DNA from 3 places in the Peribacillus sp. NPDC096448 genome. Region 2 is predicted to be linked to each of the others. Evidence: riboswitches for the same ligand, from Rfam matches in the RefSeq annotation. Region 2 holds a riboswitch; each other region holds the start of a gene.
The links. A riboswitch is a leader RNA that binds a small molecule or an ion and turns the genes downstream of it on or off. The one in region 2 is predicted to bind S-adenosylmethionine.
Positions count from the first base shown of each region.

Region 1: linked by a shared signal. The riboswitch ahead of ACIQ0C_RS04380 (bifunctional homocysteine S-methyltransferase/methylenetetrahydrofolate reductase) and the one ahead of ACIQ0C_RS20495 (Fur-regulated basic protein FbpA) in region 2 are both predicted to bind S-adenosylmethionine.
Region 3: linked by a shared signal. The riboswitch ahead of metK (methionine adenosyltransferase) and the one ahead of ACIQ0C_RS20495 (Fur-regulated basic protein FbpA) in region 2 are both predicted to bind S-adenosylmethionine.

Region 1 is NZ_JBIWEU010000002.1:91,255-94,717, reverse strand. Features, by position in the region: gene metH (methionine synthase) at 1-236, opposite strand, end outside; gene ACIQ0C_RS04380 (bifunctional homocysteine S-methyltransferase/methylenetetrahydrofolate reductase) at 233-2,077, opposite strand; SAM riboswitch class I at 2,181-2,279, opposite strand; gene ACIQ0C_RS04375 (MOSC domain-containing protein) at 2,397-3,041, opposite strand.
Region 2 is NZ_JBIWEU010000013.1:11,334-14,796, reverse strand. Features, by position in the region: gene thiM (hydroxyethylthiazole kinase) at 1-12, opposite strand, end outside; gene thiD (bifunctional hydroxymethylpyrimidine kinase/phosphomethylpyrimidine kinase) at 9-815, opposite strand; gene thiW (energy coupling factor transporter S component ThiW) at 784-1,305, opposite strand; gene tenA (thiaminase II) at 1,318-2,007, opposite strand; TPP riboswitch at 2,098-2,203, opposite strand; SAM riboswitch class I at 2,360-2,464, shown strand; gene ACIQ0C_RS20495 (Fur-regulated basic protein FbpA) at 2,640-2,828, shown strand; gene ACIQ0C_RS20490 (Spo0E family sporulation regulatory protein-aspartic acid phosphatase) at 3,082-3,276, shown strand; gene ACIQ0C_RS20485 (GNAT family N-acetyltransferase) at 3,347-3,463, opposite strand, start outside.
Region 3 is NZ_JBIWEU010000012.1:159,260-162,722, reverse strand. Features, by position in the region: gene pckA (phosphoenolpyruvate carboxykinase (ATP)) at 1-1,101, opposite strand, end outside; SAM riboswitch class I at 1,531-1,692, shown strand; gene metK (methionine adenosyltransferase) at 1,856-3,049, shown strand; gene ACIQ0C_RS20120 (gamma carbonic anhydrase) at 3,236-3,463, opposite strand, start outside.

The sequences.
Region 1 (3,463 bases), on a different contig from region 2:
CTGGTCGCTCCGAAGGTATTTGTTTCAATGATGTCTGCACCCGCTGCTAAATATTTTTCATGAATGGATTGGATGATTTCCGGTTGCGTCAGTGATAAATATTCATTGCAGCCCTCGAATTGTTCCCCGCCAAAATCCGCTGCCGTTAAATTCTCCGCTTGAAGCATCGTTCCCATCGCTCCGTCAAGAAGGAGAATCTTAGAATTCAACTGATCTTGAATCGCTTTTTTATTCATGTACTTTCCACCTCTGATGTCTGTTTACTATCGACTTTTCTAATATATTTTGTAAGTTCAGCCGTCATTTCATAGCGAAGGAACGGAGTGATTAAATATATGCCCTTGAATTTTTCCCTTGCCGCGTCCACCAGTTCCCGCGCGATATTCACCCCTTCAATCCTTGACTTTACAGGGTCATCCCCCGCTAAAGCCATGGCCCTTCTAACATTATCAGGCAATTTGATGCCTGGGATCTCATTATGGATGAATTCGGCGTTCCGGGTGCTTGTCAACGGCATGATACCGATGAAAATCGGGGTTTCCAAATGTTTTGTAGCTTCATATACTTCTTCGACCTGCTCCACGGAATAAATCGGCTGTGTCAAAAAGGATTGAGCACCGCAGGCAATCTTCTTTTCCATCCTCAGTACGGCTTTATCCAGATATTTCACATTAGGATTAAAAGCTGCCGCAATTTTAAAATTTGCCCGTTGGCCCAAACTTTGACCGGAATAGGAAAGACCTTCATTAAATTGTTTGACCATACTTATCAGGTCAAAGGAAGATAAATCATAAACCGAAGTGGCACCCGGGAAGTCCCCTATTTTTGAAGGATCTCCGGTGATGATCAATATTTCGTTCAGCCCCACCGTCTGCAGACCCATTAAATGTGACTGCAGGCCAATCAAATTTCGATCACGGCATGTTATATGCACCATCGGCTTTATATTCAATTGGTTCTTCAGTAAATTAGCCAGTGCATCATTCGCTATCCTTGGTGAGGCAAGTGAATTATCCGCTAATGTTATGGAATCGACCCCTGCTTTTTTCAAAACCTCAGCACCAGTCATGAAGCTCTCTATTCCCAACTTTTTCGGTGGATCAAGCTCAACAAGAATCGTCCTTTCTGTTTTGGCCTTTTCGTACAGGGGAAGTTCCAATTCTCTAACGCTCACTTCAATTTTTTCTATTTCGCGGGATTTCGTATATTTATATTTTACTGGAACCAAACTTCCAATCGCATTCTTTACAGCTTGAATGTGCAGTGGAGTCGTTCCACAGCACCCGCCTATGATTGCGGCACCTTGCTTACGAAGTTCCAGGGCACTGGAACCGAAATATTCCGGCACAGCTTTATAGACGAGCCTTCCATCGACATAATCCGGCAGGCTGGCATTAGGGTATATGGCAATCGATGCTTGCTTTGGCAAACTCACTTCTTCCAAGGCCCGAATCATATGATGTGGACCAAGACGGCAATTCACACCAACCACATCGGCTCCCAATTGCTCGAGTTTTTGAAAGGCTTCATTTAAATGGATTCCATTTTGAAGATTGCCCAGTTCATGCATCGAGACATTGGCGATGATCGGCAGTCCAGTTTCATTTTTAACGATTTGCAGGACGGTTTCCAGTTCTTCCAGGTCATAAAATGTTTCCAAGAGAATCCCATCAGGGTTTTCCATCAACAGACTGTATAGCTGTTCACGAAAACCCCGTTTTATCTCTTCCAAGCTTAAATCCGATTTCCTGATACTCCGCTGTGCCCCTATGGTACCGAAGACGTATGCCTTTCCTTTTGCCGCTTTTTTAGCAAGAATGACTCCCTGGCGATTGATTCTGCTCACTTCATCTTCCAGTCCATACCGTTTCAATTTGCTGAAACTGGCTCCGTAAGTATTCGATTGAAGGATATCTGCACCAGCTTCCAGATAAGCACGATGGATGGACTCTATTTGATCTGGGTTTGTGCAGTTTAATTCCTCATAACATTGATCGATGCCATTAGAGTACAGTAGGGTCCCCATTGCCCCTTCCCCAACCAGCATTCTTTCTTTCACTTCTTTACGAAAATTCATCATTACACCCTCTCTCAAAAACAATCCTGTTTTTGTCGTAGTCTATGAGTATGAGAGAAAAGGAAAAAAACCTTCTCAAAGAAGAAGGTTTATTGAAACATTCTCCTCATCTATCAAGCTCTGCTTGCTGGATTTAGCACCTTTGCCTAAGCTGGTTGCTGAGGTTTCTTCGGGCCAGTCCCTCCACCTCTCTCGATAAGATCCAATTATATAATTTTCACAAGATTTCAAAATTTGATTATATTTAATTTACATTAATAATCTGTCAATTTCAATACCTGATCGACATTTTTTTCACTTTTGCAAAATTCATTCAATCTTATGCAGCTTCAACCCTCTTCAAGATCCTTTGTTTCCAGTCTTCCGCTAACGAGTCTAGTGTAAGTAAAGCCTTAGCGCCTTCCAGGCCATCTCGTTTATGAAGGATGACATCTGCTGCATAATGAACTGAAATTTTTCCTTGCAAACGATCTATTAGCACGATCTCGTTTTGTTTATTTATCGTTCCTTCTCGAAGTACTCTTGCAAAATAACCAGTGAAACCCGTTTTCAGCACGAGTTCCAAAAACTTAGGTTCTTGATTGAAGTGGGAAATGGTCGAACAAGGTATCCTCCCCTGGTTAATTTGAACAATCACATCGCCTATTTGATAAATATCGCCGATATAAGTTGTTTCTTCCTTCATCCCCACTATGGTTAAATTTTCACCGAATGCAGGGATATCCAGCTTTTTAGAGAATTTTTCATTCCATAATGAATAATGCTCAAATGGGTAAAAGCACAAAGCCCGATCAGGACCTCCATGGAACTTTACATTACCCACGCCATCACCGATTATGCCTGCTTTAGTCACTGTCAGATTATCCTGTGCTTGTTTATTCATGGCTGAAAAGATATCGATATTCGAATAAATTTCATGTTTCGGCTTTCCCGCATGAAGTGATTTGATTTTTCCATTTTCCATTTTGCATCTTCCATTCATATTTAATTTAAATAACCCTGTATGTATAAATTATACTAAAAATCCATTTTATTCTGTAACTTTTTATATGTATATGAAATGAAAAAGCCAAATGTGCATGAAATGGGCAAAATATCATTGATTTCCAGAAAAATTCATAGGTTAGTTTCAGTAATTTTGTTGCTATTTCAGAATTAAATATGGTAGAATATGAACACAATATATAGTCGAAAACTACAACCGTTCGCCTATATGTTGATTTTCATGATTGAATTCCTCATTGTCGCTCTTTAGGGAGCGAATTTTTTTTGCTTTCATTCACTTCCATTTTTTTCTTTTAATCCCATTCAGTTTCTTGCGTCCTGATCGACTTAACTGTTCGCACCTTCCTTCCTCCCTGGCAGGTCCCTATCATTTCCTTATTA
Region 2 (3,463 bases):
AGAAACCTTCATAACAAGTCACTCCGTTCTTTTTTTGAATATGAATGAAAATGGTGGACTGGTCCATGACCTTTACCGATTGAAAAGCTATTGCGTATTGCTTCGGATATATAGGTCTTGGCTTGTTCGATCGACACTTGCAATGGCAGTCCGTTTGCCAGGTTTGATGTAATGGCGGAAGATAGGGTACAGCCCGTACCATGAGTGTTTTTTGTATGAATGCGCTCTCCCTTGATCCAGTGGAAGTCAGTCCCATCATAAAAAAGATCATTTGGATTTCCTGCTGAATGGCCCCCTTTAAGTAAAACGGCTTTGGGACCCATTTCTTGTATTGAAATGCATGCCCTGTAGAAATCTTGTTTCGTCCGAATCGAGAAGCCAGTAAGTACTTCCGCTTCCGGTACATTTGGAGTAACAAGTGTTGCAAGCGGAAGCAACTCCATTTTTAAGGCAGAGACAGCCTTTTCGTCGAGCAAATGGTGGCCGCTTTTGGAAATCATGACAGGGTCAAGGATAACGATGGCAGGCATGAAGGCTTTAAGGGACGCAGCTACCGTTTCCACGATTTCTTTTGATCCAAGCATGCCTATTTTTACTGCATCGACACGAATATCTTCAAATATAGCTGCAATTTGATCCGATACGATAGCTGTTTCAATTGGCTGTACTGAACGGACTTCCATTGTGTTTTGTGCGGTTACGGCTGTGATGGCGGACATTCCAAATACACCGTGTGCAGAAAATGTTTTTAAATCCGCTTGTATTCCAGCACCGCCCCCTGAATCAGAGCCGGCGATCGTTAATGCTGTTTTCATAAAAAAACCCCTTCATATAATTATTTTTTATCAGTATTTTAAGTAATATGAAAGCTAAAATCGCACCTGCGAATGAACTGAACATAAAAGCCGGTAAAAAACCAAAAAGAGCAGCTTTTTCTCCCAATAGGAGGGTTGCAAGTGGATAACAGGCTAGGGAACCGAGAATGCCGGTCCCGATCACTTCCCCTAAACAGGCGAATTTTAAGCTTTGTGTTTTTCGGTAAAGGATGGCAGCCAAAAGTGCACCGATCATGCTTCCGGGAAAGGCGAAAATTGAACCGGTACCAGACATGTTTCTAATGATGGAAACTAAAAAAGCTTGTGTTACAGCATAGGCAGGCCCCAATAGAACAGCCGTCAGGACATTTGCCAGATGCTGAATAGGAAAGATTTTTGCAAATCCTGCAGGTATGAAAATAAATGAACTGGTCAGCGTCGTTAAAGCCGTGATCATGGCAGTCAACGTCAGTTTCTTGATAGGATTCATCATGTCATCCACCTACAGCGGCCAATCCTGCTCATTTTGAACCATATCCCAGAATAAATATTCATATCGGGAAGTAACCAAAAAGTGCTTTTCTAATCTAAGAAGTTCCTTTTCAGGCATGCCTTCCGTCAATTCTTCCAACAAAGCGATCAGCCACTTATGTGCTTCCCCGAATTCAGGAGACGAATAGGACCTTATCCAATCTGCGTAGCGGTTGTTTTCCAAAGCTGCTCCATTTTGTTCTTTTAATAGCAAACCGATTTCATAATAATCCCAAGCGCAGGGCAGGAGACAGGCGATCAAGTCTGCCAAAGTCCCATGCTGAGCTGCATTTAGCATGTAACCTGTATAGGCTAAAGTGGTTGGAGTAGGTTCTGTATTTTCCAATTCCTTGGAACTGATCCCGAATTCGGAAGCATAATGCCGATGGATATCCATTTCCACTTGAAGGGTTTCATTTAAAATATTCGCAAACTTTGCCATGGTTTCGATGTTATGGGCTTTGATGACACCTAAAGCAAAGAGCTTGGAATAATCCATGAGATAGATATAGTCCTGCTTCAGGTAATAGGCAAATTTCTTTTCAGGAAGCGTGCCGTTTCCAATTGCCTGGACAAAGGGATGTGAATGGTTCCTTTTCCAAATCTCTTTTGCCCTTGCATGCAGTCTATCACTGAATGTTTCTAATTTTGTATTCTCCATTGTTCATCCTCCTTTAGAATGGATCCCTTTGTTAAATAAAAAACCCCGTTCCTGAATACGGAACGGGGTAGATGGATATAGTCTGTAAATGGACGATATCATCCACTTCCCTCCGCCGGTATGAGCCGGTTCAGGTTCAAAGGGTCCGGAACTAATTCCATCTCAGTCTTAAAAAAAGACTCCCCTAGTGGTGTGAATTGTATGTAATTACTGACATCATATCAGAAAGACAAGAAAATGCAACACGTATTTGAAACAGGGATCCCTTTATTCCAGGAAAAAAGGGAGAACCAGGTAATTGACTTTTGATGATTATTAGGATAGAATCATTTCTACATCATTATATATCGAATTCTTATCCAGAGAGGTGGAGGGACTTGGCCCTAAGAAACCTCGGCAGCGGACCCATTTTGGGAACTGTGCTAAATCCAACAAGCATATGCTTGGAAGATAAGAAGAGCCGTACGGACACTGTCAGCCTCTTCTTAAATTGGAAGGGGCTTTTATTTTTGGGAAATAACGTTTAGTGACATAATAGAAAAGGTATATATAATTTGGTGAAATCAAACAAGTTGATAAAGTTTAGCTAACTAGAAGCAGGCTCAAGGACGACTAGGAAAGGAGCCATTTACATGGCAGAATTATTTAAGAGGATTGAACAGAGGAAGGCAAAGCTCATTGAAGAGCTATTGGCCAATGGAGTATACAAAACCTCTGATGAAAGGCACCTTTATGATGCCCCATTAAAAGTACTTGAAGATGAATATAAGATTGTTATAAATAGACCCAATAACGAGTCACCTTCTGAATGGATGACATAGTAAGCGATATACTATATTTTTGGTTCATGGATAAGGGATATGATGTAAGCATTCGCAGTCTACACTAGTGGATGCTTTTTTTGCGTTTAATAGAAAACGACACAAAATATACATAATTTAAGAGTGGAATAGGTGTTTTGTTACATTTGACCTATAAAATAACACATTTTATTTCTGGAAAATAGTTGATTTTAACTAGTGGTTTCATTATGATGAAAGTGTAAAAATATTGAATAAATGGGAGGTGGCTATAATGCCTTGCCGTAAGGTAACTGTAGAAAAAGTAGAAGAAAAGAGACAGGAAATGATAAAGTTGGGAGCGACTTACGGCTTAACAAGTCTCGTAACTGTTCAAGCCAGTCAAGAATTGGATAGGCTATTAAATGCATTAGCAAGTAAAAGGGATTCTGAGTATTTTTCCTTTCAAAAAGCAAATAGGTATTTTTAAATTAGCCAATTCGACCTGTATTAATCTGAAAAAGCTACTGCTCAAGGCAATAGCTCTAAAGAATTATATATTAAATATCGACACGTTTACCAAGAATGATCAAATCCCGCTCAATGCCATCCAGCTCGGCAACTTGAGGTAAATGTGCCCATTCTTCAAACCCAAATTTGGAAAAAAGCTTAAGGCT
Region 3 (3,463 bases), on a different contig from region 2:
GTGGAACATTGCCTGTTCTTTGGAAAGCTTGCTGATTGGAGGCAGAACGCCTGAAGCATCAGCTGTTAAGAAAATGATTGTATTTGGGTGTCCTGCAATACTTGGGTTCACGATGTTATCGATCGCTTGCATTTGGTAAGCGGCACGAGTGTTTTCAGTCAATGAACTGTCATCATAGTTCGCTTCACGTGTATCCGGATCAACAACAACATTTTCCAATACAGCACCAAAACGGATCGCATCGAAAATTTGTGGTTCTTTTTCACGTGAAAGGTTGATCGTTTTCGCATAGCAGCCGCCTTCGATGTTGAATACGCCGTTAGAAGACCAGCCATGCTCGTCATCACCAATCAGTTTACGGCTAGTGTCTGCTGATAAAGTTGTTTTGCCTGTACCGGACAGTCCGAAGAATAAAGCGACGTCCCCTTCACGTCCTACGTTAGCAGAGCAATGCATTGGAAGGATTCCAGCCTCTGGAAGTAAGTAGTTCATGATCGAGAAGATCGATTTTTTCATTTCTCCTGCATATTCCGTTCCGCCGATCAAGATGGTACGGCGTTCAAATGAAACGATGATGAAAGTTTCGGATGTGGTTCCGTCCACTTCTGGGTCCGCTTTGAAGTTAGGTGCAGAAAGGATCGTGAATTCAGCTTCGTGACCTCTCAGTTCCTCTTCGTTTGGACGGATGAACAAAGTATGGGCGAATAGGTTATGCCAAGCATATTCATTAACAACACGGATGGGAAGACGTGATGATTCGTCTGCACCAGCGAAACCTTTAAAAACAAAAATCTCTTCTTTTGCTTTTAGGTAGTCAACTACTTTATTATATAGTTTATTGAACACATCTTCGGAAATCGGCTGGTTCACGGGACCCCAATCGATTTTATCTTTAACTGATGCTTCTTCCACGATAAACTTATCTTTAGGTGAACGACCAGTATATTTGCCAGTTTCAGCTTTAACCGCGCCGGTTGATGTTAAAACGCCTTCATTTCTGCTTAGTACTTTTTCGACCAATTGAGGAACTGATAGTTGAGTTTGCACATTGTTTCCTGTTAATAATTGGTGTAACTCATTAGAAACATCTACAGAATTCATATATGAGGTACCTTCCTTTGTTTGAGTTTTTAGATTACAATTAGTATAACACATTCATTCAATTAGTCTATACTATTTCTTTTAATTTGTGATTATTTTCAGCTGGACGCATTAATCATTTTAATCCGGCAGGAACCGAATCAGGATTATCGCATATACTATCATTAAGAAAAATTTATTTAAATAGGAAGTAAGTAAGCAATATATGTCTAATGGGAAAGTCAGGATGTCATTCCTTTTCGATGCTCCATACTTTATTATTAATGGCAATTTGCAACATTTCTATTCGTATTTTGCATTGTAAACCCCTTTAGGACGTTGTATCAACATGATTTTTCAAATGAACGCCATTCTGGGTGGAAATGTTCTTTTTAGAAAAGCATTGACAAATTCCAGCCAAATACGATATTATCTTAAATTGTACGGATTCTCTTATCCCGAGTTGGTGGAGGGACAGGCCCTTTGAAACCCAGCAACCTGCCATATTGAACTTGACTCCAAGACCGATCGCCGAAAATAAAGCGAAGGTCTTCAAGGAATAGTGGTGATGGTGCTAACCTGAGCAAGGTAAAAACCCTTGAACGATAAGAGTGAAAGGATAGAAGACAGAATTTTAAACCTTTCCTCATTTGCCAGGGAAGGTTTTTGTGTTTTTTATAAGTAATTCTGTGTCTATAGTCGAAACTAATGAGGGAAACGAGTTCCGTAAAAATCAGGCTTATGCCTACACCATACTAACTTCCAAGGAGGAAATATGATGTCAAAGAAACGTCTATTTACTTCTGAATCTGTTACAGAGGGCCATCCGGACAAAATTTGTGATCAGATTTCAGATTCCATTTTAGATGCTATCCTAGCTAAGGATGCAAATGCACGTGTTGCGTGTGAAACAAGTGTAACTACAGGTCTTGTGCTTGTTGCTGGTGAAATTACAACTTCAGCTTACGTGGACATTCCGCGTATCGTTCGTGATACGATTAAAGGAATTGGCTACACACGTGCGAAATACGGTTTCGATGCTGAAACTTGTGCCGTGTTGAGTTCCATCGATGAGCAGTCTGCCGATATCGCAGCTGGTGTCGATAAAGCATTGGAAGCTCGTGAAGGAAACATGTCAGAGGAAGAAATCGATGCAATCGGTGCAGGGGACCAAGGTCTAATGTTCGGATTTGCGTGTAATGAAACAGAAGAGCTTATGCCGCTTCCGATTTCATTGGCGCATAAACTTTCATTCCGCTTGTCTCAAGTTCGTAAAGATGAAACTCTTGCTTACCTACGCCCTGATGGTAAAACACAGGTAACTGTGGAATATGATGAGAATAACCGTCCTGTACGTGTAGATACGATCGTCATCTCTACACAGCATGATGCAGAAATTACGCTTGAACAAATTCAAGCCGATCTAAAAGAACATGTGATCAAAGCTGTTGTTCCAGCCGAGTTGATCGATGCAGATACTAAGTATTTCATCAACCCGACTGGCCGTTTCGTAATTGGCGGACCTCAAGGGGATGCTGGTCTTACTGGACGTAAAATCATCGTTGATACTTACGGCGGATACGCTCGTCACGGCGGCGGTGCATTCTCTGGTAAGGATGCTACTAAAGTTGACCGTTCTGCTGCATACGCTGCTCGTTACGTTGCGAAAAACATCGTGGCAGCCGGCCTTGCCGACAAAGCGGAAGTTCAATTGGCATACGCGATTGGTGTGGCAGAGCCTGTATCGATCTCCATTGATACGTTCGGAACTGGTACAGTTAGCGAAGAAGTCCTTGTTGACCTAGTTCGCGCTAACTTCGACCTTCGTCCAGCTGGTATCATCAAAATGCTTGACCTTCGTCGCCCAATCTACAAACAAACGGCTGCCTACGGACACTTCGGCCGTACAGATGTCGATCTTCCATGGGAACGCACGGACAAAGCAGAAACATTAAAAGCGCAAGCGTAATTCATATAAAAAAAGGTGTCTCGCAATTAGCGGGGCACCTTTTTTTATGGATTAATTTTGCCGTCTATCGGGAATAATTCAAGAAATCCCAAAGAAATTAAACTTAAAGGCCATACTCGTGAGTTAGAACAGTTTACTCGAGAGTTAGGAGCGAATACTCGTAACTTTCAGTCAATTACTCGTGCATTACTTTACTCGTTCCGCCGTTTTATAGTATTGACCTTTTTCGGCGTATTCGCGTACGATGCGCTCCATATCCTGACGATCTTCTTCGTTGATTTCGCGGATGACTTTAGCTGGACGTCCGAATGCCAACATGTTCGGTGGAATGACTTTACCTTGGGGAACGAGACTGCCGGCACCGATGAAAGCCCCTTCGCCGATTTCGGCTTCATCAAGTACGATCGATCCCAT